3 regions of the Ectobacillus polymachus genome follow, and region 2 is predicted to be linked to each of the others. Evidence: riboswitches for the same ligand, from Rfam matches in the RefSeq annotation. Region 2 holds a riboswitch; each other region holds the start of a gene.
The links. Region 2 has a riboswitch for S-adenosylmethionine ahead of ACM5BR_RS13655 (methionine ABC transporter ATP-binding protein). Riboswitches for the same ligand answer to the same signal wherever they lie in the genome.
Positions count from the first base shown of each region.

Region 1: another riboswitch for S-adenosylmethionine. It lies ahead of ACM5BR_RS08290 (methionine ABC transporter ATP-binding protein); the one in region 2 lies ahead of ACM5BR_RS13655 (methionine ABC transporter ATP-binding protein).
Region 3: another riboswitch for S-adenosylmethionine. It lies ahead of ACM5BR_RS08385 (methionine biosynthesis PLP-dependent protein); the one in region 2 lies ahead of ACM5BR_RS13655 (methionine ABC transporter ATP-binding protein).

Region 1 covers NZ_JBLREB010000001.1:1,609,994-1,620,572, reverse strand. Annotated here, with positions in the region: gene comGA (competence type IV pilus ATPase ComGA) at 1-663, shown strand, start outside; gene comGB (competence type IV pilus assembly protein ComGB) at 672-1,679, shown strand; gene comGC (competence type IV pilus major pilin ComGC) at 1,693-1,995, shown strand; gene comGD (competence type IV pilus minor pilin ComGD) at 1,982-2,419, shown strand; gene ACM5BR_RS08320 (hypothetical protein) at 2,436-2,741, shown strand; gene comGF (competence type IV pilus minor pilin ComGF) at 2,734-3,159, shown strand; gene comGG (competence type IV pilus minor pilin ComGG) at 3,165-3,527, shown strand; gene ACM5BR_RS08305 (shikimate kinase) at 3,531-4,022, shown strand; gene ACM5BR_RS08300 (YqzE family protein) at 4,069-4,266, shown strand; gene ACM5BR_RS08295 (hypothetical protein) at 4,519-4,761, shown strand; SAM riboswitch class I at 5,072-5,177, shown strand; gene ACM5BR_RS08290 (methionine ABC transporter ATP-binding protein) at 5,248-6,261, shown strand; gene ACM5BR_RS08285 (methionine ABC transporter permease) at 6,251-6,913, shown strand; gene ACM5BR_RS08280 (MetQ/NlpA family ABC transporter substrate-binding protein) at 6,948-7,778, shown strand; gene ACM5BR_RS08275 (iron-containing alcohol dehydrogenase family protein) at 7,858-8,952, shown strand; gene ACM5BR_RS08270 (YqhG family protein) at 9,047-9,838, opposite strand; gene ACM5BR_RS08265 (DEAD/DEAH box helicase) at 9,825-10,579, opposite strand, start outside.
Region 2 covers NZ_JBLREB010000002.1:622,873-633,451, reverse strand. Annotated here, with positions in the region: gene sufB (Fe-S cluster assembly protein SufB) at 1-517, opposite strand, end outside; gene sufU (Fe-S cluster assembly sulfur transfer protein SufU) at 540-974, opposite strand; gene ACM5BR_RS13680 (cysteine desulfurase) at 964-2,184, opposite strand; gene sufD (Fe-S cluster assembly protein SufD) at 2,184-3,470, opposite strand; gene sufC (Fe-S cluster assembly ATPase SufC) at 3,486-4,268, opposite strand; gene metQ (methionine ABC transporter substrate-binding lipoprotein MetQ) at 4,529-5,338, opposite strand; gene ACM5BR_RS13660 (methionine ABC transporter permease) at 5,394-6,059, opposite strand; gene ACM5BR_RS13655 (methionine ABC transporter ATP-binding protein) at 6,052-7,077, opposite strand; SAM riboswitch class I at 7,166-7,276, opposite strand; gene ACM5BR_RS13650 (hypothetical protein) at 7,384-7,728, opposite strand; gene ACM5BR_RS13645 (thioredoxin family protein) at 7,948-8,259, opposite strand; gene ACM5BR_RS13640 (toprim domain-containing protein) at 8,274-8,615, opposite strand; gene gcvH (glycine cleavage system protein GcvH) at 8,824-9,207, opposite strand; gene ACM5BR_RS13630 (arsenate reductase family protein) at 9,265-9,624, opposite strand; gene ACM5BR_RS13625 (acyl-CoA dehydrogenase family protein) at 9,809-10,579, opposite strand, start outside.
Region 3 covers NZ_JBLREB010000001.1:1,629,144-1,639,722, reverse strand. Annotated here, with positions in the region: gene rpmG (50S ribosomal protein L33) at 1-127, shown strand, start outside; gene ACM5BR_RS08430 (5-formyltetrahydrofolate cyclo-ligase) at 179-769, shown strand; gene ACM5BR_RS08425 (rhomboid family intramembrane serine protease) at 873-2,033, shown strand; gene ACM5BR_RS08420 (YqgQ family protein) at 2,159-2,368, shown strand; gene ACM5BR_RS08415 (ROK family glucokinase) at 2,383-3,354, shown strand; gene ACM5BR_RS08410 (DUF2759 domain-containing protein) at 3,403-3,585, opposite strand; gene ACM5BR_RS08405 (MBL fold metallo-hydrolase) at 3,811-4,440, shown strand; gene ACM5BR_RS08400 (class I SAM-dependent methyltransferase) at 4,454-5,575, shown strand; gene ACM5BR_RS08395 (ArsR/SmtB family transcription factor) at 5,821-6,108, opposite strand; gene metC (cystathionine beta-lyase) at 6,752-7,906, opposite strand; gene ACM5BR_RS08385 (methionine biosynthesis PLP-dependent protein) at 7,903-9,015, opposite strand; SAM riboswitch class I at 9,078-9,190, opposite strand; SAM riboswitch class I at 9,363-9,471, shown strand; gene ACM5BR_RS08380 (bifunctional homocysteine S-methyltransferase/methylenetetrahydrofolate reductase) at 9,600-10,579, shown strand, end outside.

The DNA of each region.
Region 1 (10,579 bases), on a different contig from region 2:
TTAGTCTCATTTTTAAAGCATTCACATGGATTAATTATATTTACTGGTCCAACAGGCTCTGGTAAGACTACAACGATGTACTCTCTCCTGCAAACAGCACAACGTGAATTAAAACGAAGAATTGTAACGCTTGAAGATCCAGTGGAGAAGCGAAGTGATGGTATGCTTCAAATACAAATAAATGAAAGAGCCGGAATTACGTATGCAACTGGATTAAAAGCAATATTACGACATGATCCGGATATCATTTTAGTTGGTGAAATCCGAGATGAAGAAACAGCAAAAGTGGCTGTTCGAGCAAGCTTAACCGGCCATCTTGTATTAACGACTCTCCATACGAATCATGCAAAGGGAGCCATCTTACGGCTACTTGATTTTCATATTTCTCATGCAGAAATTGAACAGTCTTTACTTGCAGTGGCTGCACAGCGATTAGTGGAATTGAAGTGTCCATTTTGTAAAGGAAATTGTTCGGCACTATGTAAGAAAATGCGAAAAGTACGAAGATTAAGTGTATATGAGCTTCTTTATGGACAAGAATTAACAAAAGTACTGCAAGAGGCGCGAGGAGAGGAAGCAGAGTATCATTATGAAACGCTTGCTAAGGCGATAAACAGAGGATATGTACTCGGGTTCATTGATAAGGAATACATTTCAAAATGAAATGGAGGATGAAGGAACAGGTTGATCTGTTAAAACAACTCGCAAATTTGTTAGAGAAAGGGTATTCGCTTATGCATTCTTTTGAATTTGCGATACTCGTGCTAAAAGGGCCAAGAAAGTCTCAATTACAAGCAGCAATGGAAGAGTTAAAGAAGGGAAGCAGTATTCATCTTGTCTTCACGAATCTTGCCTTTCATTCTGATATACTGGGTTATCTATTTTTTGCAGAGCAACATGGAGATATTGTAAGGGCACTTCGCCGTAGCTGTACGATGATGGAACGAAAAATTCTTCACACTAGTAAGCTTCAGAAGGCTTTTCATTACCCAGCATTTCTTCTTCTACTCCTCATCGGAATGGTACTGTTATTCAATTCGTTTTTGCTTCCTCAGTTTTCAAGCTTGTATCAATCAATCCAGTCTTCATCTCCTATTTCGGATGGAGTGATAGCAGTTTTACGTTTTCTTCCTTTCCTTTTTACCGTGCTTATGATAGGTATTCTCCTAGCTATACTTGTTTACTATACTGTTGTAAAAAAACTTCACCCATCTTTACAGATGAAAATAATGATGGGTATTCCACTCATTCGTTCCTTATTGCTTTCTTACAATTCTCATTATTTCTCCGAACAAGTAAGCAGTTTATTGCAAGGGGGGCTATCAGTAAAAGAAGTATTTCAATATATTGAAATGCAACCACATCATTCTTTTTTTCGCTGGGAAGCAACGGAAATAAAGCAGCTTCTTGAAACTGGAGAAAAGCTCGATGAGGTTCTTCAGAATAGACATCATTATGAACAAGAACTCCCCTATGTTGTTGCTCATGGACAAGCAAGTGGGAATTTAGGAAAGGAGCTTGCAGATTATAGTGAAATGGTGATTGAAAAGGTTGAATTGCTTGTTAATCGGTGCCTCGTTATTGTTCAACCTATTTTATTTGCGGTTATTGGGATCATTGTTGTGATGATGTACTTAGCCATGCTTTTGCCTATGTTCACGATGCTAGATTCTATATAGGGAGGAACCAGCCATGAATGAAAAAGGATTTACCCTGTTAGAAATGCTGCTTGTTCTCGTTATTATTTCGGTGCTCCTGTTGTTAATTATACCCAATATTGTTAAGCAGAGAGAAACGGTAAATAACAAAGGTTGTGATGCACTTGTGAAAACAACAGAATCACAAGTGCAGGCATATCAGCTTAATAATGGCACAATCCCTTCGATTCAAGCTTTGCTTGATGAAAAGTATATTTCTACAGCTAAGTGTCCGGACGGAAGACCGCTTATGATCGATTCAAATGGAGCAGTTACAGTGGGAAATGGCACGAACTAAGCTAAATAATGAAGCTGGATTCACACTTTTAGAAGCAATCTTTGTCCTGTTTGTTGTTTCGCTTATTGGTTTAATAGCGATTGGTCTCTTTCCAAAATACGAAGAGAAGAAAGTTGAAACATTTTTAGAGCAATTACGTCAAGATATTGTTTTCATGCAACAATCAGCAATTAGTCATAGCAATAATCATAAAATACATTTTTACCCAATGACTCATCAATATGTGATTACGAACGGGATAGAGACGATTCTTATCCGTAATTATGATCATGATATTGTTATTGATTTGAACAACTTATCAAGTTCACTAACCTTTGGACCAGATGGAAACATAGGAAAAGGCGGAACGATGTATGTATCGTACAAAACAAAAAAATATAAAATCGTGTTTCAACTTGGCGCAGGTAGATTTTATATCGCATGAAAAAGGGGCAATTCTCGTGGAAATGCTGGCATCATTAAGTATAATCCTTGTACTTTGCTCTATTATAGTACCGCAATTGATTTTATTACAGAAGGAGGAAAAGCACACAAGAATGCGTCACTATGCTAATGAAATGATAAGGGAGCAGATTATTGCTATGTTGGATCATACTAGTAAACCTTCATCAATCGTAAAAGCAGGTGTTACGTACTACATTGTCGTTGAAAACAGCTATGAAAGCAGCGATAAACGTATTTGCATCAGTTGGTATGATTTAAATCATCATAAGCAAAGTAGGTGTGAACGTGTGCGTGATGTCTAAACGAGAACAAGGGTTTACATTCTTAGAAGTGATATTTTGTCTTTCCATTCTTTTGCTTCTGATCACACTTGTACCGCGCACTATACCGAAACAAATTTCTATAGTGGATAGGAAATTTCTTGATTTTGAATGGGCCTTATGCTTAGAACAGATACAAATTGAATTTCGAGAAGCAACGTCTGTAACAGTTATCAATAATAAGCTTCTGCTTCAGAAAAATAACGGTCAAATGGTGAAATATGAAAAAAGCGGAAATGATATCATACGAACCGTTGATAATAAAGGACATGAGATTATGTTGCAGCAAATAACGAGCGTTTCATTTGAATTACAAACACTTGCCCTGAATGTTCATGTAATCGATTTGGACAAGAAGGATCACAGTGGAATGATTACACGATTTTTTCCGATTAGGTGAAAAAAATGAAAAATAGCAATGGGTTTACAATGCCGGGTACAATGGTGTTCTCTTTTGTTCTGTTTTCATTTCTCATCCATTTTGCAAACTTGTACGTATTGGAGAAAAAATTTTATGCTGAAGGAGAAGAAATTCTCCACTTAGATATTTTAATGAACAATGGTATACAGGAAGTAAAAAGAAATACGAGTGATTCATTGCATACTACGTATCAATATGAACAAGGAGAAGTAAGAATAGATGCTACCGGATCCCCTGTTATGTATGTAACGATTATATGCAAAACACGGAAAAATCGAACATATAAGGCAAGCTTTCAGTATAATAAAGATACGCAGCAAATAACGAGATGGTTTGAGGAGAGGTAAGGGATGAAAGCTTTATACATCACAGGATTTATGGGATCTGGAAAAACAACAATTGGAAAAGAACTTGGGTTAAGATGGAATATGCCGGTCATTGATACAGATGAAGAAATCGAACGAAAAACAGGAAAACAAATCACAGCCATTTTTCATGATGAAGGGGAGGAAGTGTTTCGAGATTATGAATCGAATATGTTGCAATCGCTTCCTTGTGAGAATGTGATTATTACTACAGGTGGAGGAATTATAGGAAGAGAACAAAATCGAAAATGGATGAAAGAGCACGGCATAGTATTATATTTATACTGTGATCTTTCTCACATTGTAAAAAGGCTAGAAGGTGATACATCCCGTCCTTTATTTAAAAATACCGAAGCCTTTTCTGCTCTTTATAAGATGCGGCAGAAGTGGTATGAAGAGGCGACAGTTACAGTTGATACGACGGATAAGGACGTACAGTCAATTTTAAATGAGATTGAAATGCGTTTGAAGGAATGAAAAGTAGGACATACTATCCATAACAATTGTAATGGTGGTGAATCCTATGTCGACAAATGACTACGTTAAATTTGTGACGCAGCAGGTTGTTACCTACATGAACAATCCAAAAGAGGATCGAGTGCAAAAAAGATTACAACGCCGTTCAGAAAAAGAACCGTTCTTAAAAAGATGGTTTGGAGTAATTCCTTTAAGCATTTCATTATTATATCAACGAACATCAAACAGGAAAAAAGGCGCTTGATATTGGATTCGATAGCATAAACGAAATAGACCGTAAAACATCTTACGGTCTATTTCGTGATGGCTTGTGATTGGGAAATAACGCCATTATCAGGATATATATTTGTTCACAAATTCGCCTTAATTAACCATAAGTACTGTACATATATTGTTTTATAATGAAACTAAAGGAAAAAATAGCATACAATATTGTGAAATGACTAACATACCTATATAATTTAAAATGAAAACGCTATCATATAGAGGTGAGACAATGGAAAAGTTCTTTTTTAATCACAATTCTGCTTCCTTAGAGGATGCAAAGTTAATTGAATTTGCTGAAGTAATATACGGAAAAGGTGGGCGTTCAGTATTGGAGAACTTAATGGCAAAGGCTTCCATACGACTTCGAGACCGTTATCCATATAAATCAGATAAGCAAATATCTTATCTTGTGAATAAAGGATTGTATGAACTGTTCAGCAAATATGTGGATGAAAGAGGAGAAAACTCATAGAGAATAATCATTCTCTTATGGGGCATCTCCTTTTTCTTTTATCTCGCTATTTAATGGCAGTAATACCCCCACTTCAAGCTTAGAGAAATCAGAAAAGGCTATGTGGGTGATAACTGCCCGCAACAACAAAGGTCGGGCTAACCCTCGGTAGGAGATGAGAAAAAACCCTCGTCGAGGGTCAAGTTATACGAAAAGTACAAAGAAAGAATAAAGGTAGCGTTGTAAAGACTATAATTATTTTGCGAAAACAATTGACAATTGTCACAATTTATACTATTATTCGAATTAACAAAAAATTAAATAATTTGTTTACTTATCAAGAGTGACCGAGGGATCAGGCCCTATGACGTCCGGCAACCTCCAATTTAGGAACGGTGCTACTTCCTGCAGAATACTTTTATTCTGAAAGATAAGTCGTAACGATTTTCACGGTGCCTCTTTCAAATGAAAGAGGCTATTTATGTTGTAAAGGAGAGGAGAGTGCATATGATTGAACTTCAGCATGTGACAAAAGAGTATGAGACAAAATACGGAAAGGTTAAAGCTGTAAATGATATATCCTTGAGCATTCATAAGGGAGAAATTTTTGGAATTGTAGGATATAGCGGTGCCGGAAAGAGTTCTTTGCTTAGATGCATGAATTTACTTGAAACCCCTACTTCAGGCAGTGTGAAAATAGAGGGTATCGAACTGACAAAGTTAACGGAGCAGGAATTACGAAAAGCTAGACTAAAGATAGGAATGATTTTTCAGCATTTCTATTTGATTAACTCGAAAACCGTATATGAGAATATTGCTTTTGCGCTCAGGGCTTCTGGTAAGAAAAGGGAGGAAATCGAAGTTCGAACTACTGAATTGCTCGAAATGGTTGGATTATTAGATAAGCGTAATGTGTATCCTACGCAGCTTAGCGGTGGTCAAAAGCAACGTGTTGGCATTGCACGTGCTCTTGCAAATGAGCCATCTGTTCTTCTTTGTGATGAGGCAACTTCGGCGCTAGATCCAAAGACGACGAAATCAATTTTGCAACTGCTAAAGTCTATCAATGAAAAGCTTGGACTAACAATTGTTTTAATTACGCATGAAATGGAAGTTGTAAAGGAAATTTGTCACCGTATGGTTGTGATTCAGGATGGATCTATAGTAGAAGAAGGCAGGGTATATGATGTATTTGCTAATCCACAACAACCGATTACGATGCAATTTATTGACAGTGTATTACAATTTGAAATTCCAAAACGATTAGTAGAACAAAGAAAAGGAACCATTATTAAAATTCAATTTAAGGGAACGATCGCAGAAGAAGCTGTTGTTTCCGATATGCTTCAGCATTTTATTGTCAAAGGAAATATTCTTCATGGAAAAATTGAGTACATACAAGATACACCACTAGGGATTTTTATAATGGAATTGATTGGAGAAAAGAATGAGGTACAAAAGGCTATTAACTATACAATGCTAAAAACTCAACATGTCGAGGTGATGTATCATGCTATCTAATCTGATTCAAATTCTACCTGAATTAAATAAAGCGATTTTTGAAACATTGTATATGGTGGTTCTCTCTCTTGGTGTTGCCATTATTATTGGATTGCCTCTTGGCATTTTATTATTTGTAACCGATAAGGGACTATTTTTAGAAAATACCGTAATTAAAACAATTGTTGGATTCATCGTAAACGTCGTTCGTTCCATTCCATTTATTATATTACTTGTAGCGCTTTTGCCGCTAACAAAGCTAATTACTGGCACAACGATAGGTCCGACCGCAGCATCGGTTTCCTTATCAGTAGCAGCTATTCCATTTTTTGCTCGAATTGTGGAAACCTCCTTTCGAGAGATTGATAAAGGAGTGATTGAAGCTGGCATAGCAATTGGAGCCACGCCATGGATGATTATTAAGGATGTACTCTTATCAGAAGCTCAATCAGGGATTGTACAAGGGATTACATTGACGACAATTAGTTTAGTGGCATACTCTGCAATGGCTGGAATTGTTGGAGGCGGCGGTGTCGGTGATTTAGCTATTCGTTATGGATATTATCGTTATGACAATACGGTTATGTTTACAACGGTTATTGTATTAATTTGTCTTGTACAGATCCTTCAATTTTTAGGGGATCGCATTGCAAGCCAATTAAATAAAAAATAGATTCATAATTCACTTCTGAGGAGGACTTTATTTTATGAAGAGATTAGTATTGCTAGTTGTATTTTTAATATCAATAGGTCTATTAGCAGCTTGCGGAGGACAACCCCAATCTCAAACTGCTGCAAACAAAAAGGAACTTAAAATAGGCGCAACAACTGGACCGTATAGTGATATGGTTTCAAAAGCAATTAAACCACAGCTAGAAAAAATGGGCTATAAGGTGACAGTAATAGAATTTAGTGACTATATTCAACCAAATAAAGCATTGGCAGAAGGAAGTATTGATGCGAACCTATTCCAGCATAAGATTTATATGGATAATTTTTCAAAACAAAATAACATTCAACTTTCAGAGGTTATAGTTGTTCCAACAGCGCCAATGGGAATTTATTCAAAAACATATAAATCTTTACTTGATGTAAAAGAAGGAAGCTCGATTGCAATTCCAAATGATCCAACTAACGCAGCACGTGCATTTGTCATTTTACAGGATGCGGGCTTTATCAAAATTGATCCTAACGTAAATCCATTAACTGTCTCTGAAAAAGATGTAAAAGAGAATAAGAAAAAACTTGTATTTAAGCCAATTGAAGCAGCACAACTTCCTCGTGCAGTAGAAAGTGTTGATTTATCAGCGGTACCAGGAAACTATGCTTTAGCTGCTAAAATGAATTTGCTTGATGCACTTCAACTCGAAAAAATGCCTGACGAATATCGTAATCGTGTTGTTGTAAATACAAAAGATATAGATAAACAATTTGCAAAAGATATAAAAACAGCTGTAGAGTCAAAAGAATTTGAGTCTGAAATTGATAAAGATTTCAAAGGGTTTGGAAAACCAGAATGGATGCTTAATCGAAAATAAACGCAATGTGACGTATAAAGTGGATTCACATCCCTAATACGTCACTTCTTTTTTACTTATTACTTAGGAGGGGAAAAGCATGAAAGAACATTTAGAAGTAAGAGGAGCACCACAGTTGTATGTTTGTGAGGAAGGTGTATTGGAATCACTCGAAGGAAGATTGTTAAATAGAGGAATTATAAGCTGTCTGATTATTCATGGTGATGCATCTTGGAAAGCAGCAGAACCTTATTTCCCAACATTTTCTCAGGTGCTTTGTAAATTTGAAGTTTATGGAGGGGAATGTACGGTAGAGGAAGTGGCTAGAATTTCTAGAAAAGTTCGAAAAGATGCGTTTCAAGCTGTCATTGGAGTTGGCGGAGGAAAAGTATTAGATTTGGTAAAAGCAATTGGTAATGAAACCCATACGGCAACTGTTCTCATTCCCACTCTTGCTTCTAACTGTGCAGCATGGACTCCATTAAGTGTGTTTTATGATAAAACCAGTATATTCACACATTATACTGTATTTCCTACAAGTACGAATATGGTTTTAGTAGACCCGCGTATTATCCTTTCATCTCCAGTTCGTCTTCTAAAGGCAGGAATAGCTGATACACTAGCTAAATGGTATGAAGCAAATGTATTAATTGAACAACTTTTTGATACACCTATTTCTGTAACTATTGCTCATCATGTGGCAAAAATGTGTCGAGATGTTCCTCTACAATTGGGTGAAAAGGCACTTGCAAGTATGGATATAAAAATGATTTCTCCAGCCTTTATAAAAGTCATTGAAACAATTATTGCTGCTGGAGGTATGGTTGGAGGTTATGGGGATCACTTTGGAAGAGTAGCTGGGGCTCACGCTATTCATAATGGGTTAACAAAAATGAATGAAACACATTCCTTCTTACATGGGGAGAAAGTAGCATACGGTATATTTGTACAACTAGCAATAGAGAAAAAGTGGGATGAAATTGAATTTCTTTTACCTTACTATAAGAAATTTCATTTTCCTTCTTCTCTTGCGGATTTTGGTATTGCGATAGGGGATAAGGAAGCGATACAAACAATTGCACAGGCTGCTGTATTACCACATGAATCCATTCATCTCATTGGTTCAGTAACAAGTAAAACGGTAGTAAAGGCAATGGAAACATTGGAGATATTCATAACGAAACATAGTAAATAAATGGATCTTTAAAAAGTAAGGAATCTAGAAAAATGTGTGAGGTGACCGTTATACGTTGGTATAACGGTTGTTCTCGGACATATAATCCCTTCAATTAGAATATGCTGTCCTTCGTTACATAAAAAATGCCGCCATTAATGATTTTCATTACAATTTTCGGTTCGTATTGGTCTTGTAATGCTTGTTTTTCTTTTTCGTATGTTTCACAGTCTCTATCCTTATAAAATTCATGTAGTAAGTGCAAATCATGCTGCCAGCGATTTCGTGCTTCGTCTGCCCACGTGTGATCTTCTTGCTGAATAATCATTTTTAGTGCGTCTTCAAGCCTAGTAAATCCACTTTTTGGTTTAATAATTGGACTTAAGGTAAAGCAAAAATCAGGTATTTTTGGAGTGAAGGAAACTTTTTCTAATATCTTATGAAAATCAGATATTATTGTTCCAGAAATGAGATGAAGACCGATTGAGTGCAGCGTATCTTTTTTTCGGTCACATTGATAGGAAACTTTTACATTCATACAAAGCCACGGATGCAATGGGATATGCTGCTCTGATTTAGGCTGAACAATCTCATACAAACGAATAAAAGAACCAAGTTCACGAGCAGCTTGAAAGACTCGATGGAGAAAAGGTGATCCATAGTGTATAACTTCACCTGGATGATCTGCAGGTGCTTGTTTTTGATCTGTGATTAATGTGAGACGCATTGGTTTTGGATCTCCACCTGTTTTTTCTAAATAATGCCAATAAAAAGGTCTGTTCATTAAAAATTTATCCATTTCAATCGTAAGCTGAACATCTAGGCAGTAGGTAGATGACTCCAAAATATCACAATGATTAGATGTGAAAAATTCGTGCAAATAGTTGTGTATATCACGTTGCAGCATGTATTTTCATCCCCTCATTACCTTTTGAAAATTCTATAATAGAAGCTAAATTCTCCATTTTTATTCGAATTTCTCCTTCGCTTTTTGAGGATGTAAATATATCTTGAATGTGATCTTCTATATTTTTTAGATCAATTTTTGTTAGTATTTCATCAAGCTCTCCTATTACACGTTCAAATAATTGGATTTTGTCATAAAGTAATTTCATAATATGTTCTTCAACGGTATTTTTTGTAACCATATTATAAATATGCACATCCTGCTGCTGACCGAGTCGATGAATCCGTCCGATTCGTTGCTCAAGACGCATTGGATTCCATGGTAGGTCATAATTAATCATCGTATTGCAAAACTGTAGATTAATCCCTTCACCGCCTGCTTCTGTTGCAATGAGAACTTGGGCATGATGTTGAAATAATTCTCGCATCCAATCCTTTTTTCCTCGTTTAAACCCCCCGCGAAAAGGAACAGATGATATGTTATGCTGCTTTAAAAACCATTGTAAATACATTTGTGATGCCCGATATTCTGTGAAAATAATCACCTTATCATTTATTTCTTTTATAATTTCAAGAGCCTTTTGCGCTTTCGAATTGAATGGTATGCAGTTGATGCAGTCTATTATGTTATCAATGTGAGGATCCGGTGGAATACCCTCTTTTTTTCGTTTTTCTACTAGCTTTTGCAAGGAAAAATATACAGCTTCCCGGCTGCTGCACGCTTCACGAAGTAAGGTAAGTG
Region 2 (10,579 bases):
CAAATTTATTATCTGTAGGCGGAATAACTTTTCCGAAGTGCTCGCGGAAGATGTCTTCATTTTCACGAAGGGCACTATCTGTATCTTTAAAGACAATCCCTTGTGCTTCAAGATCTTCCTTCATATTGTGATAAACAACTTCTGATTCATACTGCGCTGAAACACCTGCTAAATACTTTTGTTCAGCTTCTGGGATACCGAGCTTATCGAATGTTGCTTTAATTTCATCTGGCACTTCATCCCAAGACTTCTCGGATTTTTCAGATGGCTTAACATAATACGTAATTTCATCAAAGTTTAAATCAGAAAGGTCCCCGCCCCATTGTGGCATGGGTAGCTTATAGAATGTATCTAACGCCTTTAAGCGGAAGTCTAACATCCAAGCAGGTTCCTCTTTCATTCGAGAAATTTCCTCTACGATTTCTTTTGTAAGACCTCGCTTCGCACGGAAAATTGAAACGTCCTTATCTCTAAAACCATATTTATAATCACCAATATCAGGCATTTGCTTCGCCATTTCTTATCCCTCCTTGTGATTCTTAATGGTGCTCATGCAATCCTTTTTCCATCGCTTTCCAAGCAAGTGTCGCACACTTAATTCGTGCTGGAAATTTGGAAACACCTTGCAACGCTTCTATATCACCTAAATCTATATTGTCATCATATTCTTTTCCAAGCATCATGTCAGAAAATACGGTTGCTAAATGCAGTGCATCTTCCACTTTCTTACCTTTAATTGCTTGTGTCATCATCGATGCAGATGACATCGAGATGGAACAGCCTTCGCCTTCAAACTTCGCATCCGTTACGATATCATTTTCTACCTTCATTGTAAGCTGAATGCGATCCCCGCATGTTGGATTATTCATATTCACAACAAGTGCATTATCTTCTAAAACACCACGATTACGCGGTTTTTTATAATGATCCATGATGACTTGTCGATATAATGTATCGAGATTATTAAAAGACATTTGTGAAATACTCCTTTGTTTTAACTAGTGATTCAACAAATGTGTCGATCTCTTCCTTCGTATTATATAAATAGAAGCTTGCACGAGCTGTTGCCGAAACATTAAGCCATTTCATTAACGGTTGTGCACAGTGGTGACCGGCACGAATAGCAACGCCTTCCATATCTACTACAGTTGCTACATCATGCGGATGAACGTCATCCATATTAAATGTAACAAGACCCGCACGATGTTTTGGACCATATATGGTAAGTCCATCTATATCTTTTAAGCGTTCCATAGCATATTGAGCCATTTCATGCTCATGTTGTTCAATGTTTTCCATACCAATTTGCTGTAAGAAATCGATCGCAACACCAAGTCCAATAGCTCCGCCGATAATCGGAGTTCCCGCTTCAAACTTCCAAGGAAGTTCTTTCCAGGTTGACTCGTATAATCCAACGAAATCAATCATTTCTCCGCCAAACTCAGCTGGCTCCATATTTTCTAAGATTGCTTTCTTTCCGTACATAACCCCAACACCAGTAGGACCGCACATTTTATGGCTGGATAAGGCATAGAAATCACAATCTAAATCCTGTACATCGATTTTCATATGCGGAGTACTTTGCGCACCATCGACTACCATAACAGCCCCATTTTTATGAGCAATCTTCGCAAGCTCTTTAATCGGGTTGATTGTGCCAAGAACATTGGAAACATAGGCAATCGAAACAATCTTCGTATTCGAAGTGATCGTTTTTTCTGCATCCTCAAGAGAGATTGTTCCATCTTCTTGAAGAGGGATATATTTTAACGTTGCTCCCTTTTTCTTTGCAACCTGCTGCCATGGAATAATGTTTGCATGATGCTCCATGTAAGAGATGACAATTTCATCGCCCTCATGAACATTGTCCATACCGTAGCTGCTGGCAATCATATTTATAGAAGTCGTTGTTCCACGAGTAAATACAATTTCTTCTACCTGACGAGCATTAAGAAAGTTTCGAACCTTTTCACGAGCTGCTTCATAAGCATCTGTTGCTTTTGTTCCTAATGTGTGCACCCCGCGGTGTACATTAGAATTATATTCTTTATAGTACGTACTAAGCGCTTCAATCACTTGAATTGGCTTTTGCGACGTTGCCGCATTATCTAAATAAACAAGCTTTTTTCCATTGACTTGTTGATCTAATATAGGAAACTGCTTACGTATTGCTTGCACATCCATTAGCGAACTTTCCTTTCTATAACCTCAGTAAGCTGAGTTTTCACTCCTTCGATTGGAAATTCATTCACAACTGGAGCTAAGAAACCATGAATGACTAGACGTTCCGCTTCTACTTTGTGAATGCCTCGGCTCATAAGATAGTATAATTGTGTAGGATCTACACGACCAACCGATGCTGCATGGCCAGCCATTACATCATCTTCATCAATAAGAAGCATTGGATTTGCATCACCACGTGCTTTCTCATTTAACATAAGAATACGAGATGCTTGTTCTGCATTGGCTTTAGATGCGCCATGTTCAATTTTCCCAATTCCATTAAAAATAGCTGTTGCGTTATCTTTTTGAACACCATGTTTTAAAATAAATCCTTCAGAATGCTTTCCATGGTGAATGATTTTTGTTGTAAAGTTTTGCGTTTGCTCACCGCGGCCGATTGTAACCATTTTTGTATCTCCAAATGAACCGTCGCCTTTTAATTGCGTTGTGTTCTCGGAAATCGTATTGCCATCATTCATTAATCCAAGTGCCCACTCTAGTCTTGCATCGCGACCTACAATACCAGCTCGATTCACATAGGTTGTAATCCCTTTCGCAAGCAAGTCTACTGCGCCAAATTTCACTTGGGCACCTTGCTCAAGCACAACTTCAGCTACAATATTTGCAACACCTGTAATGGATTCATTTGCTATATAGTTTTCTACATAAGTAAAGGAACTATTAGTATCCCCAACAACTAACACATGGTTGTAAACGTTTGCTACCTCTCCATCAACAATATAAATCGCTTGAAGAGGGGATTCTAATACAACATTTTTTGGAACATAAACGAACGCTCCGCCGTTTAAAAATGCTGCATGTAGTGCAGAAAGACGATTTGTATCTACTTTTACTGCATCCTTCATGATATATTTTTGCAACAATTCACTATGCTCTTGTGCTGCTGTAAGAATATCTGTAAAAATAACGCCTTTTTCTTTTGCCTCAGCAGATAATTCTACATAAGCTTTCGTATTGCTACGTTGTACAAGTATATTCTTTGTATCTTCAGTTAATAGCTTCTTTATATCATCAGATAGCTCATCTAAAGAACGAATAGGCTCTTGGTTGGATGGCTTACTTACACCAACAAAGTTCCATTTATCAATCTTTGTTTTGTCAGGCTTTGGCATTGGTAGATTTTCAGCTTGTGCAAGAGCTTGCAAACGGAACTCTGTCAACCAAGCTGGCTCTGTGCTTGCTAGCTGACGAATATATTCTTGATCCTGTGCTGTACCGATTGTCATGGTTATCCTCCTCACTTACGCTTCTTGCTCTACGTCGTCTTCAATTCCTAGTTCTTTTTTAATCCAATCGTATCCTTCTGCTTCCAAACGCTCTGCAAGCTCAGAACCGCCAGATTTCACAACTTTTCCGTTCATCATGATGTGTACAAAGTCTGGAGTAATGTAGTTTAACAAGCGTTGATAGTGAGTGATAATTAAGCAGCCTAGCTCTTCTCCGCGCATTTCGTTAACACCTTTGGAAACAACCTTTAGTGCATCGATATCAAGACCGGAGTCAATTTCATCAAGAATTGCAAATCTTGGCTGGATCATCATCATTTGTAGAATTTCGTTACGTTTTTTCTCGCCACCAGAGAATCCTTCATTTAAATAACGTTGTGCCATCGCAGAATCCATTTCAAGGAATTCCATCTTCTTATCTAGCATACGAATAAATTTCATAAGAGAAATTTCATCGCCTTCTTCACGGCGCGCATTTATTGCAGAACGTAAGAAGTCTGCGTTTGTTACTCCGCTAATTTCACTTGGGTATTGCATAGCTAAAAATAGACCTGCACGAGCACGTTCGTCTACTTCCATTTCTAATACATTTTTGCCGTCAAGCGTAATGCTTCCAGATGTAACTTCATATTTTGGATGTCCCATAATTGCAGAAGATAGAGTAGATTTACCTGTTCCGTTCGGTCCCATGATTGCATGGATTTCTCCGCCCTTAATTTCCAAGTTAACTCCCTTTAAAATCTCCTTGCCATCAATGGATACATGCAAGTCTTTAATCGTTAAAGTAGAACTAGCCATCATATTACCTCCATTTATCTCTATCTAAAATGATAATTAGTTTAAAACGTTTCTAATTCTCATTGTATTCTCAATACAATATTATATCAAATGAAAAGATTTATCAAACCGAAAAATGTTAAAAAAAATTCAAAATTCATCTTGTGAAACTCTTTACATTTCATAAATATATTTATCCATTCTTTTCAATTCAAAACATCCCGATAGAAAAAGCCAAGATAGCTCTACCCGAGTCAATCTTGGCTTCATTCTTTTTTAAATTATTCATTTACAGGAATTACGGCACCTTTATATTTCGTGTTAATGAAGTCTTGGATTTCTTTTGAATGCAATACTTTTACAAGTTCTTTCACTTCTGGTTTATTTTCATCACCTTTTCGAACTACCAGTACGTTTGCATAAGGAGAATCTTGTCCTTCAAGTGCAATTGCGTCTTTTACAGGGTTTAAACCAGCATCAATCGCGTAATTCGAATTAATCATAACGGCATCGCCTTCGTTATTTTTATAAATTTGAGGCAATAAACCAGGTTCAACATCCGTTTTAAATTTTAGGTTTTTAGGATTTTCTGCAATATCTTTAAAAGTTGCGTTAACAGGATCTACGCCGTCTTTTAGTTTAATTACCCCAGCTTTTTGTAGTAAAGCTAATCCACGGCCGTGGTCTGTAACAGAGTTACTCATAATGATCAATGCATTATTCGGTAGATCTTTTATATTCTTATATTTTTGAGAGTAGAATCCAATTGGTTCAAGATGAATTTTGCTTGCTATTGCAAAATCGTACCCCTTATCTTTCATTTCCTTTTCTAAATATGGAATATGTTGAAAGTAATTTGCATCTAGTTCTTTGCCCGCTAATGCTTGATTTGGCAATACATAATCTTGGAATTTCTTAATTTGCAGATCAATGCCCTCTTTAGCTAATATTGGCTTTGCCTGCTCAAGAATTTCAGCATGCGGAACGTTCGACGCACCGACTACTAATTTCTTTTGCGGAGTACTACTACCACAAGCTGATAACGCGAATACAATAATTGCAATAAGACTTAAAGATAATAGTTTTTTCATTTGCATACTCCCCTTTTACCTTTTTATATAAAAGCTCTAGAAGTTACTAGAGTATTTACCGTTTATCAATACGAGCTGTAATAAAATCGCCAATAAATTGAATGATAAAAACAATAAGCAAAACCAAAATAGTTGCAACGAATGTTACATCATTATGAGAACGCTGAAAACCATCTAAATAAGCTAATGTTCCTAATCCTCCAGCACCTACAACACCGGCCATCGCTGTATAGCCAACGAGTGCAATTGTTGTTACTGTAATACCTGATACCAATGCAGGAAGTGATTCTGGGATAAGTACTTTAAAAATAATCGTACTCGTTTTCGCTCCCATTGCTCTTGATGCCTCAATCACTCCTTTATCAATTTCACGGAGTGCCATTTCCACCATCCGTCCATAAAACGGGGCAGCGCCAATAATTAAGGCTGGCAATGCTGCTTCTGCTCCAAGCATGGTACCTACAATCAACTTCGTAAATGGTATGAGTAAAATAATGAGAATAATAAAGGGTATGGAACGAAAGATATTTACAAAAGCGCCAATTATTTTATTGAGCACACTGTTTTCCCATAGGTTTCCCTTTGCTGTCATAAATAGTAGCAATCCAAGTAAAAGTCCAAACACAAAGGTTGCCAATGTTGAAATGGCTGTCATGTATAGGGTCTCACCTGTAGCTTGCCATATGTCGCCCCAATCAACGTTTGGAAATAGACTATCCATGGTAAATTACCTCCATCTCAATCTTCTGCTGTTTAATGTAGCTCAGTGCCTGTTCAATTTCTTCCGATGATCCATTCAAATGAACGACTAAATTGCCATAAGAGCCGTTTGATGTTGGAGAGATTTTACCTTGTAAAATACTGACGTTAACTACGGTGTTACGAATGAGTTCAGTAATAAAAGGTTGCTGAATATGATCCCGTACAAATTGCAAGCGAAGGACAACACCACTAGGATATTTTTGTAACAATGCTTCAATCGTTTCTTCTGCACCTGAAGTCGTTGTAACTTGCGATACAAAACGTTTCGTAATCTCTTGTTGTGGTTTGCGAAATACTTCTAATACCTCGCCGATTTCCACGATCTTTCCTGCATCCATAACAGTTACACGGCTACAAACCTTTTGAATGACATGCATCTCATGGGTAATTAACACAATAGTTAAGCCAAGACGTTTATTTATATCGAGAAGTAAATCTAAAATTTGATCAGTCGTTTCCGGATCCAGCGCAGAGGTTGCTTCATCGCATAGCAGCACCTTTGGATTATTGGCTAGTGCCCTAGCAATGCCAACCCGCTGTTTTTGACCACCGCTCAGTTGCGAAGGATAAGCATTTTCGCGTCCTTCTAGTCCTACAAGATGAATTAATTCATTTACCCTTCGTTCCCGTTCTTCTTTGCCTACACCAGCTATTTCCAAAGGAAAAGCTATATTTTCACAAACTGTTCTTGACCAAAGCAAATTGAAATGTTGAAAAATCATCCCGATTTCCCTGCGTGCAAGGCGTAATTCTTTTCCTTTAATAGCCGAAATAACCCGTCCTGCTACTGTAATTTTCCCCTCAGTAGGTTGTTCCAATTGATTTAGCATACGTAATAAAGAGCTTTTTCCCGCACCGCTATAACCGATAATACCGAAGATTTCACCTTGATGAATTTCTAAATTCACATCTTGTACTGCTGTAATGTTGCTATTTTTCGTACGGTACAACTTTTGTACTTGTTCTAATAGAATCATTTGTATTTCCCCCCAAGCTGTCTAAGAATAATAAAAAACCCTTTCTACAAAAAATGAGCAGAAAGGGTTAAAGCATTCTATATCCTTTCTCTCATCTCTCAAAGCATACTTGCTTTGCAGGAATTGGCACCATATCAGCCGAATGCTGACGGTTGCCGGGTTTCACAGGGCACAGTCCCTCCACCTCTCTTGATAAGAGCAAATCAGATTGTTACGTCTGATTTCGTATTGTTATGAAATTTTCACGATTGCATTTTTAATATTCTATCAATTTTATAACTAGATGTCAATATGTTGATGTAACATTTACGTACAATTAGTAGAATTATGACAAATAAAGAATACGGACTCTAATAAAAGTAAGATACGAAGTGAACCCTCATAAACGATTCCCTGCCTTCGAAGTAATGTTTGTAAAGGAATCTCTCCTGTAAATAAAGAATGAAGATCGCGTTCTGTTTTAATATGTAACGTATAGGTGGCAGGTTCTTCCTTAAATACAGAAAGGCCGTACTGAGAAATATGCAGATTATAGCGTTCCTCCTCGTATCGAAGTATTACATGAAATGGCTCTGAAGGAAGAAGAGGTTGAATAAGCTGTTGTTCATTTGCATCACCCACAAAGACTTGCAATAATGAATAAAGTTTCATTTTATTCACTCCCGCATGCTTAGATTGTAGCGGTTCTTGTCACTTCTTTCTTATTATCCCGCTTTAACGGGCAGTAAGACCCCCACTTCAATGCTTATAGAAATGCGAGAAGGCTAAGTGGGGGACAACTGCCCGTAAAAGTCCGTATTGGCCTTTGCTAACCGAGGGAAGTTTCACTTTATTTCCTAAGAAATATGTCGAAGCGACAATAGATGTCGCCTATGCAATTAATGATTTTAACTCATAATACAAATACTCTACTGATTGAAACGCATATACCCTTTTTTGTAACTGACCATTTTGAAAAATAAACAAGCACGGAACACTCTCTATTTGATACGTAGTAGCAAGATGAGGTGCATAATTTAGGTTAATCTTTCCGATAGACAGTGATGGCAAGGTGGCTTCGACTATCGTGATCATTTTACTAGCAAGCTGGCATGTCCCACATAAAGGTGTGTACACATACAATATTGCTAGCTCATCCTGTTCAATTCGTTCCGTAACTTCATCTGCTGTCCATTCATGCATGGTAATCATCCTTACTATAAATATTCCGGATAAATGTCGATATCCGCTTTTACTAATACGGTTGCAAGATGCTGAAGTGGGGCCGTTGCAACTTCTCGATACGACCGATCAATGTATAAATGCTCTGCCTCTGGAAGCTCCCGCATAAATTGTTTTCTCAGCTTTTCTCCGGAATCGTCTGAGTCTACCAGTATATATACTTCTTTATCTTGAACTTCATCAACTAATTCATCAAGCTTTGCCAAACTAATCGTTCCATTTGTACATACAATTTCAACAGGCTCTTTAATAATCGATGCAATTTTTTGTTTATCAGATTTACCTTCTACAATAATTACTTTTTCTACTTCTTTCACGCAGCATCACCTGACTAATATGGACTATAGTTCACCTTTAGTATATAGTATATTCTTTCTTTTCATGTTGTTTCCTGTTTGATTTTTCCGAATCAGATAGCAAATATCTTTGGGACCATCATGTACGTATAAATGCAAAAGAGGAAGCAGCACATGTGCTGCTTCCTCTTTTGCTTGGGTAAACAGCACCCACGCCAATATTCCTATTCTATTCTTCGCTTATTAATGCTTCGTATTTTTCAGCTGAAAGAAGATCTTCCAACTCACTAGCATTACTAGGCTCTAACACAACCATCCAAGCATTCTCATATGGAGACTCGTTAACAAGCTCAGGACTATCATTTAATTCTTCGTTTATTTCTATAACCTTACCGCTAATAGGCGCATATAATTCAGAAACAGTTTTCACAGATTCTACGCTGCCAAATGGCTCATTTACTTTCAATTCTGTGCCAACCTCAGGTAGTTCTACAAATACAATATCGCCTAATTCATGTTGTGCAAAATCCGTAATACCTACCACTACTTTATTACCATCAACCTTTACCCACTCATGTTCTTCAGAATAACGATATTCTTTTGGAATACTCATCCAATTCCCCTCCATATAACGTTAAAATTATAGTAATACCAAATCGGTGATCACTAACTATTTTTTCCACATATCCCCAAATTGTTCTTCATTGAAACCTACTGTTACATGATTACCATCTGTTATGATTGGGCGTTTAATTAGCATGCCATCTGATGCTAGCAGTTCCAGCATCTCATCTTCGTTCATTGCCTTTACCTTATCCTTTAATCCAAGATCCCGGTACTTCATACCGCTCGTATTAAAAAATTTCTTAAGCTCTAAACCGCTTTTTGTATAGAACTGCTGTAGCAATTCTTTACTTGGCGGATTTTCTATTAGATGAATTGCCTCATAGGAAACATGATTCGCATCTAGCCACTTTTTTGCTTTCTGACACGTTCCACACTTTGGATATGTATAGAATGTTACCGTCATTCTTTCACCCACCTTTTCTTATCATCCATTCTATCATACGTATATCTATTTTTCCTATACAGCTATTTCACAAAATATTCGTAATCCTGAAAAACATAATAACCCACGGCGAAAATAGGATTTTCACCATGGGTCACGTTTAGAGCTACCTCTTCAGTTCTTATTAGATGTAGCTTCTACAAAACTACAACGCGAATGCTTCTTCCTCAATTATCTTTGCAGCGATAGCACGCTTTTTCGTAATCACATCTACTGGCGTAAAGCGGGTAAATTTACGAAGCGCGGCTAGCATCATCCGGAGAGAATCTCCGCTTTCGACTGCTACTAATGTTTCCTTCGCATGTGCTTCAATTTGCAAGAATGCCTCTTGGCAAAATACTTCCGTATAGAGAAGCTTTTGCCGGCTCTTTTCAAGTCCTTTTCTAGCAATGGCTTTTTCCGTCCGAAGCAAGATAGATTCCATCGCATATATATTGCTGACAATATCGGCAATATTAACAAGGATTTCCTGCTGCTTATCGAGCTGCTTTCCATACTTTTGCGCTGCAAGGCCTGTAATAAGAATACCGATCTTTTTGGAGTTGCGAACAAGATATTTCTCTTGTTCGAGTGGTGCATCTCCTACCTCTTCTGGCGCTAGCATCATAAGCTCTTCTTGCAGCTGCTGTGCTTTTTGCAACAATGGCAATTCACCTTTTAACGCTTTGCGAAGAAATGTACCTGGTACGAGCAGGCGGTTAATTTCATTCGTACCTTCAAAAATGCGGTTAATACGAGAATCACGGTACATTCTTTCAATCTCGTATTCAGCCATAAAGCCATAGCCGCCATGAATTTGCAAACCTTCATCTACAACATAATCAAGGACTTCCGAGCCGAATATTTTATTCAATGAACATTCAATCGCATATTCTGCAATGCTATCTGCAACTGCTTTTCCGTTTTTCACTTCTTC
Region 3 (10,579 bases), on a different contig from region 2:
ATGCACAGAGTGCGGCGAACGTAACTATATTTCTAAGAAAAACAAACGTAACAATCCAGAACGTCTTGAGCTTAAAAAATATTGCTCAAGAGACAAAAAAGCAACTGTACACCGTGAAACAAAATAAACAGTAGGAAATTTTCCTACTGTTTCTTTTTTACATGAGGAGGGATTCTTCCTGAAGGAAATAAAGCAGCAATTGAGACGTAGTATACTTGAGAGAGTGGCATCCATTTCATCACAGCAATATATGAGTAAGTCACAATCTATTGCCAAACGCTTAGTAGAACAGGAAGAATGGAAGCATGCTGATACAATAGGTATTACCATATCTATGAATCATGAAGTATATACTCGCCCCCTTATTGAATTGGCATGGCTACAAGGGAAAAAAGTTGCAGTTCCAAAATGTGATAGAGAAACGCACACTTTGACATTTCGATATATTACTTCCTTCAAGCAGCTTGAAATCGTATATATGAATTTGGAAGAACCGAATCCTAGCGTTACAGAGGTCGCGTACTCACAGGATATTCCTTTACTATTTGTTCCTGGAGTAGCTTTTACAAAAAAGGGAGACAGACTTGGATATGGCGGGGGATATTATGATCGTTATCTTTCCACACACAAAGGAAACACCATCTCTTTAGCTTATTCGGAGCAAATTGTGTCATACGTACCGACAGGACCATATGATCAACAAGTTCAGAAGCTTATTACGGATTTGGAAACCATATGTTGCTCGTATAGGAAGGATAGCTTAAATTAGCAAAAGGACGAAATATTTTATATTATTTCGTCCTTTTGCTATTGCTACGAATTGAAGTTAGTCTATAGCTCCTTTTATAATGTAAGGAGAAGGAGGAGTTGCAATGTCTGATCAACAAGAATCGTTGTATTGGTCCTTACTATACATACTCATTTCGAAAGAAAAATACGAGCTTGTTTATTTTTCAGATGAAAATCAAGAGGCTTGGCTGGAATCTACTCAAAAAAGTAATCAAACGATTATACGTTTCAAACGATATAATTTTGACTGGGCTAATCAGGTAGAGCATGACATCATTCAGATACAACCATTAGTAGAACAATTGATGAAGCGATCCTTGCGCAAGGTACCCTCGTTTTACAATGTCTATATTTCTGAACAGGAACCTGTAGATGACTGGAAAATGAAAATGGAAGGGATGCGAGTAGCAGCACCAATTGAAACGGTATGGTTTACGAATGATAATGGCGACGAACAAAGAAAAATTATGCTTACTTCTTTGAAACTTCAAGAAGAAGATGTACAGAGTATTCAAGCATTGCATGGGGAAAATCCACTTGTACTGCGTGAGCATATAGCAAGACTTCTAGAATCTCGCCAAAAACAGCGTGAGACTATTGTGAATCATGCTAAACCAATCATGACAAAAACATTAATGACCATCCAGATTGCAATGTTTTGTATACTGGAGTGGAACGGTGGGAGTATGAATACAGCTACTCTTATTCACTTTGGGGCAAAGTATAATCCACTCATTTTACAAGGTGAATGGTGGCGTTTCTTTACTCCTATGTTTTTACATATAGGTCTCCTTCATTTGCTTATGAATACGGTAGCTCTCTATTACATAGGCAACCAAGTGGAGCGGACGATTGGGAATACAAGATTTCTCTTTATTTACCTTTTCTCAGGTTTCGCAGGCAGTGTATTTAGCTTTGTTGCGTCAAATAATGTTTCAGCCGGGGCCTCAACTGCAATCTTTGGTTGCTTTAGTGCTCTTCTATATATTACATATACCTATTCCCATATTTTTTCAAAGGGAGTACTGCAAAATGTAATTACATTAATCGTAATAAACTTATTATTTGGTTTCATCGTACCAGGTATTGATAACGCTGGGCATATTGGAGGTTTAGTAGGAGGATTCTTAGCAGCTAGTATCGTCCATGTGCCAAATCAAAAACTTGCGATATGGAAAAGAGGAGCGGCTCTTGCACTTTCCATTGTTTTACTCGGTAGTTTACTATGGTATGGATATCAGTAAGTACAATCGACTAAAATGTTGATAATTTGACAAAAGAGCAAATGATAGTAAATTGACGCTATTGTTTGTTCTTTTTATAATAGTTGTATGAGAACGTTTTCTTAGTAAAATATGGTGGTGATAGGATGACATCCATTTATGACATTCAACAAGTATTAAAAAAGTTTGGAACGATTATTTATACGGGAGACCGCTTGGCAGATTTAGAGCTTATGCATGATGAATTACATGAGCTATATCAATCCGCGCTTATTGAACTCGAACAATATAATTCGTTGAGTCTAATCATTAAGCATGAAATGCAGCTAGAAAAAGAAAAATCCAAATCAGAATAAAGGGATGGTATACGATGAATGATAAATGGTTAGTTGGGGTCGATCTTGGAGGCACAACCATCAAATTAGCTTTTATTACATATGAAGGTGAAATAATACATAAATGGGAAATTAAGACGAATACAAGTGCACAAGGATTATATATTACGCAGGATATAGCAAGAACTCTTGATGAGAAGCTAACGGAACTAGGACAAGTAAAGTCAAAATTAGCCGGTATTGGAATAGGAGCACCAGGTCCGGTCAATTTAAGCTCAGGTGTTGTATATGAAACAGTTAATATTGGATGGAAAGACTATCCTCTTGAAAAATTGCTTGAAGAAGCAACAGGATTACCCGTATCAGTTGATAACGATGCGAACGTCGCGGCTATTGGGGAAATGTGGAAAGGTGTTGGCGCAGGGGCTACCGATTTAGTCTGTATTACACTTGGCACTGGTGTTGGTGGTGGTGTCATTGCAAATGGACAAATTGTACAGGGAATAAGTGGTGCAGCAGGGGAAATTGGACACATTACCGTAATCGCAGAACATGGTGCCACATGCAATTGTGGAAAAACAGGATGCTTGGAAACGGTCGCTTCTGCCACTGGTATCGTTCGCTTAGCAAAAGAAGCGCTTCAAAACAGTGAGAAGCAAAGTCTATTACGTGATATATGGAAGAAGAATGGGACGATTACTGCAAAGGATGTATTTGATGCAGCAAAGACAGATGAGCTTGCTAATTCCGTTGTGGAAACGATGACCTTTCATTTAGGATTATCGATAGCGAATATTGCAAACACTTTAAATCCAGAGTTGGTTGTGATTGGTGGCGGTGTTTCTCGTGCTGGTGAGCTGCTCCTATCATCAATTCAAAAGAACTTTGTGAAATTTGCATTTCCTAGAGTTGCAAAAAGTACTAAGCTTGCAATTGCAACGCTTGGTAATGATGCAGGTGTAATTGGAAGTTCATGGTTAGCGAAGAAAAAACTAGAGAATAGCTAAAAGATGTACCAAACCATTATAAAAAAAGCTCTGCATGTCAGAGCTTTTTTAATGGCCAACTGGAGGATAGCCATTATTCCATAGGGTCATGATAGCAAACCACCCAAAGACGATTAGCGTTAAAAAGGAAAAAAAGGCCCCAAGCTTATTCTTTTCCTTCATTGTTTTAAACACACCATATAAAGCCAGAAGAGCTATAAGAGAAAAGATAATAACAACACTATACTTCATTATAATCCTCCTCTAAATTATTTAATTTACAATATTTTCTATTTATATTTTTTATTGTACATTCACCTATGCGAAAAGTCGAGAGTAATTGAAAACGAATTCACTCTTTTCTTTTGCATACGGTATAAAATGTTGTATGATAAAAAAAATAACTATTTTTGCTGATTTATCTTGTTTGACATGTTATTTATGAGATGAATTAGTATAGGAAGAGGAGAATATACAATGAAATGGGTACAAGTTCCATTGGGACCGATACAAACAAATGCGTATGTTGTATCTAATGATCAAAATGAATGTATTATTTTTGATCCAGGAGCAGAAGGAGATAAATTACTTACTTATTTACATGATAACGATTTAAAGCCACAGGCTATTTTACTTACTCATGCTCACTTTGATCATATTGGAGCAGTAGATGTAGTTCGCGAAGCTTATAATATTCCGGTTTATGTGCATAAGAACGAAGAGAATTGGTTAGTTAATCCTGCTTTAAATCGGTCTATGCATTTTGTAATGAGTGAAGATATCATTCTTAAATCAGCCGAATATATCATTGAAAAGGAAGGTCCATTAACAGTAGGGTCATTTTCTTGTTATGTTTATGAAACGCCCGGACATACTCCAGGAAGCATTTCTTACTATTTCAGCGAGGCAGGACTTGTATGTTCAGGAGATGCACTTTTTCAAATGAGCATTGGTCGTACCGATTTGCCAGAGGGCAGTATGATACAATTACTTTCATCTATTGAAGAAAAGCTATTTACGCTTCCAGATGAAACGAAGGTATTGTGCGGACATGGACCTATAACGACAATCGGTACTGAAAAAGAAAACAATCCCTTTTTAAGCTGAGGTGAAGTACATCATGCATTCTGTCATAAAAAAGGCGATTCAAGCGTCACCAGAGCATGCGATTTCGTATCGTACATTTATACAACTTGCTTTATATGATGAAACCTATGGTTATTATATGAAGGAGCAAGAAAAAATAGGCAGACAAGGCGATTTTTTTACTAGTAGTAATATTTCTTCTATATATGCACAGCAATTTGCTTCATTTTTTATTAAGCTTGTAGAAGGTGGATGGGTACCACCCATCATTTGTGAAATTGGCGGCGGTACAGGACGTTTTGCATTTGATGTTCTAACAGAATGGAAGAAAGAATCTCCTAATACGTTTTCATCATTACAATATATAATTGTCGAAACGAGTCCTTATCATCGTAAATTGCAGCAGCAAAAGCTACATCCATTTTCTAATGTAAAACAGCTTACTTCAATTGAACAGATCTCTTCGTTTTCGGGTATTGTTTTTTCCAATGAATTGTTTGATGCCTTTCCTGTAGAGGTTATTGAAAATACAGAACATGGTTTAGTGGAAGTACTTGTTACATTGAATGAACAGGATGAACTCGTTGAAAAACAAGTTCCTCTACAAAATAAAGCTATATTGCAATATTTACACAGTCATAATCTTCATTTGGAAGATGGACAACGGTTTGAAATTCCACTACAAATGAGCGAGTTTGTGCATCAATTAGCAAACCGTATCGAACAAGGGATATGTATTTCTGTAGACTATGGATATACAAATGAGGAATGGATGCATCCTCTTCACCGAGAAGGGAGCTTACGCGGCTATTATAAGCATCAGCTCATCCGAAATCCTTTGCTGCATCCAGGTGAGATGGATATTACTTCTCATATACATTGGGATGAATTAGAAAAAGCGGGCGAGGAAGTTGGTTTAAAGACTGTATTACGTGTAAAGCAAACTCGCTTTTTATTATCAACAGGTATTATGCAAAAGTTGATGAATCATAATGATAACAATCCGTTTTCTGAAAAGAATAAACAAAACCGTGCCATTCGTTCGCTTATCCTACAAGGGAGTATGAGTGACTATTTTCATGTAAGTATACAGCAAAAAGGAGTTTCGTCTTTTTCTGTAGGTAATTTGCTGGATACGTCAATGTTGATGGCGTAATCTGGATCATTTGTTTCTTGATGATTGGAAAGCAGCAGAAGGCTATCGGAAAATGGTATTTGAAATTCCTATTGAATTAGCGTATTATCCGTTATTTGTAGCCATAAGATGCAATGAGATACGTTCGGTGCACTGGTATTGATTTATATACAACAGGGAGATTAAAGGAGAATTTGACAAGTGGATAATGATTTAGAAAGTGAGAAAGCAACATTGAAGTGAATGTTGCTTACCTTTTCCCCTAATTAAAATAATACATTTACGAGTTGGATTACTTTTTTATTTTCTACGTTATAATATATTTCCAACCCTTTTCGTTCGCTTGTTACGATTTTTGCGCTTTTAAGCTTAGCTAGATGCTGTGAAATGGTTGATTGAGGCATGTTAAGGCATGTGTACATAGTAGATACGTTGCATGCTCCACGTTCAATCAATCCTTTCACAATACAAAGGCGAACAGGATGCGCGAGTACCTTTAACATTTCTGCATTTCCTTCGAATTGTTCTTCTCCGTCTCGAAATGAATCAAACATTTATTTTTTACACCTCCATATATACGAATAGCACCATACATAACAAAATTTTATGATAAATAGTATACCGATTGCAAATGTTTAGTCGAAAAGTAAAGAAAACGTAAGAAAAGAGATAGCTACGTAAATTAGGCTTCATATTTTAGGTAATGGTATTCAAATTAACCAAAATATGATATAAAAACAGACTGAATTGACAGTTACAAATGGAGTATATTTACTTATGAGTTAAAATTTTAATTGAATGTAAATTTGCGGATTTATTTGTATATAATTTGTAAAAATATTGTAATAAATAGCACAATCATTGTATCATATTTACTCTGTTATATATAGTACATACGTAATAGTTTCCTCTAGCATACATAAGGCTGCTATAGATGTATTTCCTAAAAAAAGAGATGATGAGAATGGGATTTCATCACCTCTTTTTTAAATTTTTCTAGATTTTAGTATCTGAATATGATAACACCTGTTTTTGAAGATTTTCACTTTATCCCGCTTTAACGGGCAGTAAGACCCCCATTTCAAGGCTTAGAGAGATCGGAGAAGGCTAAGTGGGGGACAACTGCCCGTAAAAGTCCGTATTGGCCTTTGCTAACCCTCGGTGGGGGATGAGAGAAAACCCCCACCGAGGGAAGTTTCACTTTATCTGTGATAAGGCGTTTGTAAAGTCATATTGTAAATCATCGTAGTTTTCTAACCCAACGGAAAGGCGTAAAAGTGAACGTGTAATCCCAAGCTTTTGACGTTTTTCCTCATCCATAGCTGCGTGGGACATTGTGACAGGGTAAGAGAGGATTGATTCTACAGCTCCTAGACTGACTGCAAAAACAGGTAATGTAATATGTTCTAAAAAGGTATGGAGGTCCTGCTCATTTTCTAAAACAAAGGAAAGAACTGCACCGGCATGTTTTGCTTGCTTTTGTTGTACTTCATAGCCATCATGCTCTGTTAGTCCAGGATAGTATACCTGTTGTATCTTTTCGTGATTTTGTAAAAATAAAGCCAGTCTTTCAGCAGAATGTGAGGATTGTTCTAATCGAACGTGCATCGTTTTGATTCCTCGCAAGACAAGCCAGCTATCATGCGGCCCTAGGATGGCACCAAATGCATTTTGTAAAAAGGCAAGGCGCTCGCCAAGTTTTTCATCCTGTACGACTGCTAATCCTGCTGTAACATCACTATGGCCGGAAATAAACTTCGTTGCACTATGTAACACAATGTCAGCTCCTAACGCAAGCGGTTGCTGCAGAAGAGGTGTTAAGAACGTATTATCAACAAAAGTAAGAGCACCGATTCGTTTTGCTAGGCTTGTTATTTTCCTGATATCTGTAATTTTTAAAAGAGGATTAGATGGTGTTTCAATATAGAATAATTTTGTGTTTGGTAATATCGCTTTCGTAACTGCTTCCATATTTGTCATATCTACAAATGTATGGGAGATCCCGTATCGAGATAAAACATTTGTAATGATTCGATATGTACCGCCGTATACATCCTCTGAAATTAAGACATGATCACCCTGGGATAAAAGTAAAAAGCATGTGGAGATGGCAGCCATTCCCGATGAAAATGCAAAGCCTCTCGTGCCTCCTTCTAATTCAGCGATGGTTTCTTCTAATGCTTCCCGAGTCGGATTTCCAGAACGACTGTAATCGTATTTTCCAAACTTATCCACGCTTAGCTGGTGAAATGTACTTGTGTTGTAGATGGGAACGCTCACTGCCCCTGTCTGTGTTTCAACTTTGTGATTGTTATGAAGTAATTTTGTTTGTAAAGAAAAGGATGGATTCATGCTCCTACCTCCTTATGAAGAGTATCAAACGCTTGCCTTAAATCTGTAAGTAAATCGGCTATATGTTCAATTCCAACTGAAAAACGTAACAGCCGATTACAAATACCTCTCTCGTTTCGAATTTCAAATGGAATATCGGCGTGTGTTTGAGTAGCAGGATAGGTGATAAAACTTTCAATTCCTCCAAGGCTCTCTGCAAATGTAATAAGAGCTAGCGATTGTAGGAATGGATTAATCCATTCTTCTCGCTGCAGCCGAAAGGATAGCATGCCTCCATGCCCAGGATAGAGTACATCAGTCACCTCATTTGCTTTTTGCAAAAAATCAACGATTACTTTAGCATTTTCTTCATGCTTGCTCATTCGAAGAGCTAATGTTTTCATTCCGCGCATAAGCAACCATGAATCGAATGGACTAAGTACTGCTCCGGAGGAATTGTGATAGTAGCCGAGTGTTTCGCACAATGCAGTTCCTTTTGCCACAACAAGGCCGGATAATACATCGTTATGTCCTCCTAAATATTTTGTTGCACTATGAACAACGATGTTAGCACCAAGATGAAGAGGCTTTTGCAGAATGGGTGTATAAAATGTATTATCAACGATGAGAAGAAGATTGTGCTGCTGGCTAATGGCAGCAATTTCCTCAATATCAGCAACTTGCATTAGTGGATTTGTAGGAGTTTCTAGAAAGATTGCCTTTGTTTGAGGAGATAGTACCTTGGTAATTTCAGTGAGATCTTGTATGTTCACGTATCTACATCGAATATTCCATTTTTCTTCGTAATCACGCAATAGCCGAAATGTGCCTCCATATAAATCCTCTGCAACAATGAGTTCATCTCCTGCTTGAAATAAGGATAGAACGAGCGTAATCGCAGCCATTCCTGAGCTACATGCAAAGCCTTGATCACCTTCTTCTAAATCGGCAATTGTTTTTTCTAATATGTTTCGAGTAGGATTTCCCGTTCGAATATAATCATAGCCGCTAGATTTTCCAATTCCTTCGTGACGATAAGCAGTTGAGAAATATACGGGTACGTTTACAGTTCCGGTACACTCTTCACTTCTGTTGCCAATTTGTGCAAGCTTTGTTTCTATCCGTTTCATGTTTCATCCTCCTCTAATGTAAAAAAGCCTTCTCATAAGAAGAAGGCTTTTTGGATTATACCTTCTTATCTGTCAAATTCATTGTGAATTTGCTGGAATTAGCACCGTATTAACAGGGTTGTTAATGGTTGCTGAGGCTTCGCAGGGCCAGTCCCTCTGCCTCTCTTGATAAGAATATATGAAATTGTTAAGGCTTTTTAATACTGTATATCAAAGTAGATAGAAAATGCAATTGTTTTTTGTGTATTCAGAAAAAAATATTTTTTCTGAAAATGAATTGACGATTTGCTGTCGTACATGATAAATTAATTGAAAAATTATTCACTTACAAGCTAGCAGATTTGAAACTCTTATCGAGAGTGGTGGAGGGATAGGCCCTATGAAGCCCGGCAACCTTCAAACGAATGTTTGAAACGGTGCTACAACCTGCAAAACAATGGTTTTGCGTGATAAGAGGAGGAAACAAAGGATCCCCCTCTTCTTTGAAGTGGGGGATCCTTTGTTTGATAAAATGAAACATTCTAAAAGTAGGGGTTTCTTTCATCTCCCTCTTTTGGGTTAGCAGAATATGGGGAGTGTGACATATGGGCAACTTAGTAGATAGTCTTGGGCAGGGGATCCTGATAGGAGATGGAGCGATGGGAACAATGCTCCATTCATACGGTTTGCAAAGCTGCTTTGAAGAGTTGAATGTAACAGAGCCTGAAAGAATTACTGAAATCCATAGGCTGTACGTGGAAGCAGGAGCAGATGTCATTCAAACACATACATACGGAGCCAACGAAGGGAAACTTCGTATGTATGGTTTAGAAAATGAAGTAAAAAAAATAAATCGAGAAGCAGTTCGAAATGCTAGAAAAGCTGCGAAAGCGAATACGATTGTACTTGGAACAATTGGTGGTATGAAGCATATAGGATCTGTTATGACTACAGAAGTTGAGCGGGAATTTATGCTTATGGAGCAAGCTAGCGCACTATTGGAAGAAGGGGCCGATGCTCTTCTTCTAGAAACGTTTTACGATGAAGTTGAACTCTATCACGCACTTGGCGTATTACGGAAGGCAACGAATCTGCCGATTGTAGCACAAGTAGCCTTACACGAAGCAGGGCTTACACAAAGTGGACGATTCATCGAACAAGTATTAGATGAATTACAGCAAAAAGGAGCCGACGTTGTTGGATTAAATTGCCACTTGGGACCGCTGCGCATGATTGAATCATTAGAAACAGTATCCTTACCTAGTAAAGGATACTTATCCGCATACCCAAATGCTGGATTGCCAAAATATGATAATGGACGCTATGAGTACAAAGGTACTGCAGATTATTTTGAACAGATGGCTAAGAGGTTTATCGAGCAAGGTGTACGATTGCTTGGAGGCTGCTGCGGTACGACGCCAGAACATATTCGAGCAATGAGACACGCATTGAATGGTGAAGCGCCAGTTAACGAGAAGAAGATTAAGCATCGTCCTTCACCTATTGTCACAATACAGCCTATAACAGCAGTAGTATCTTCTTTGGCTGAAAAGGCGAAACGTGAAACAACGGTTATTGTTGAATT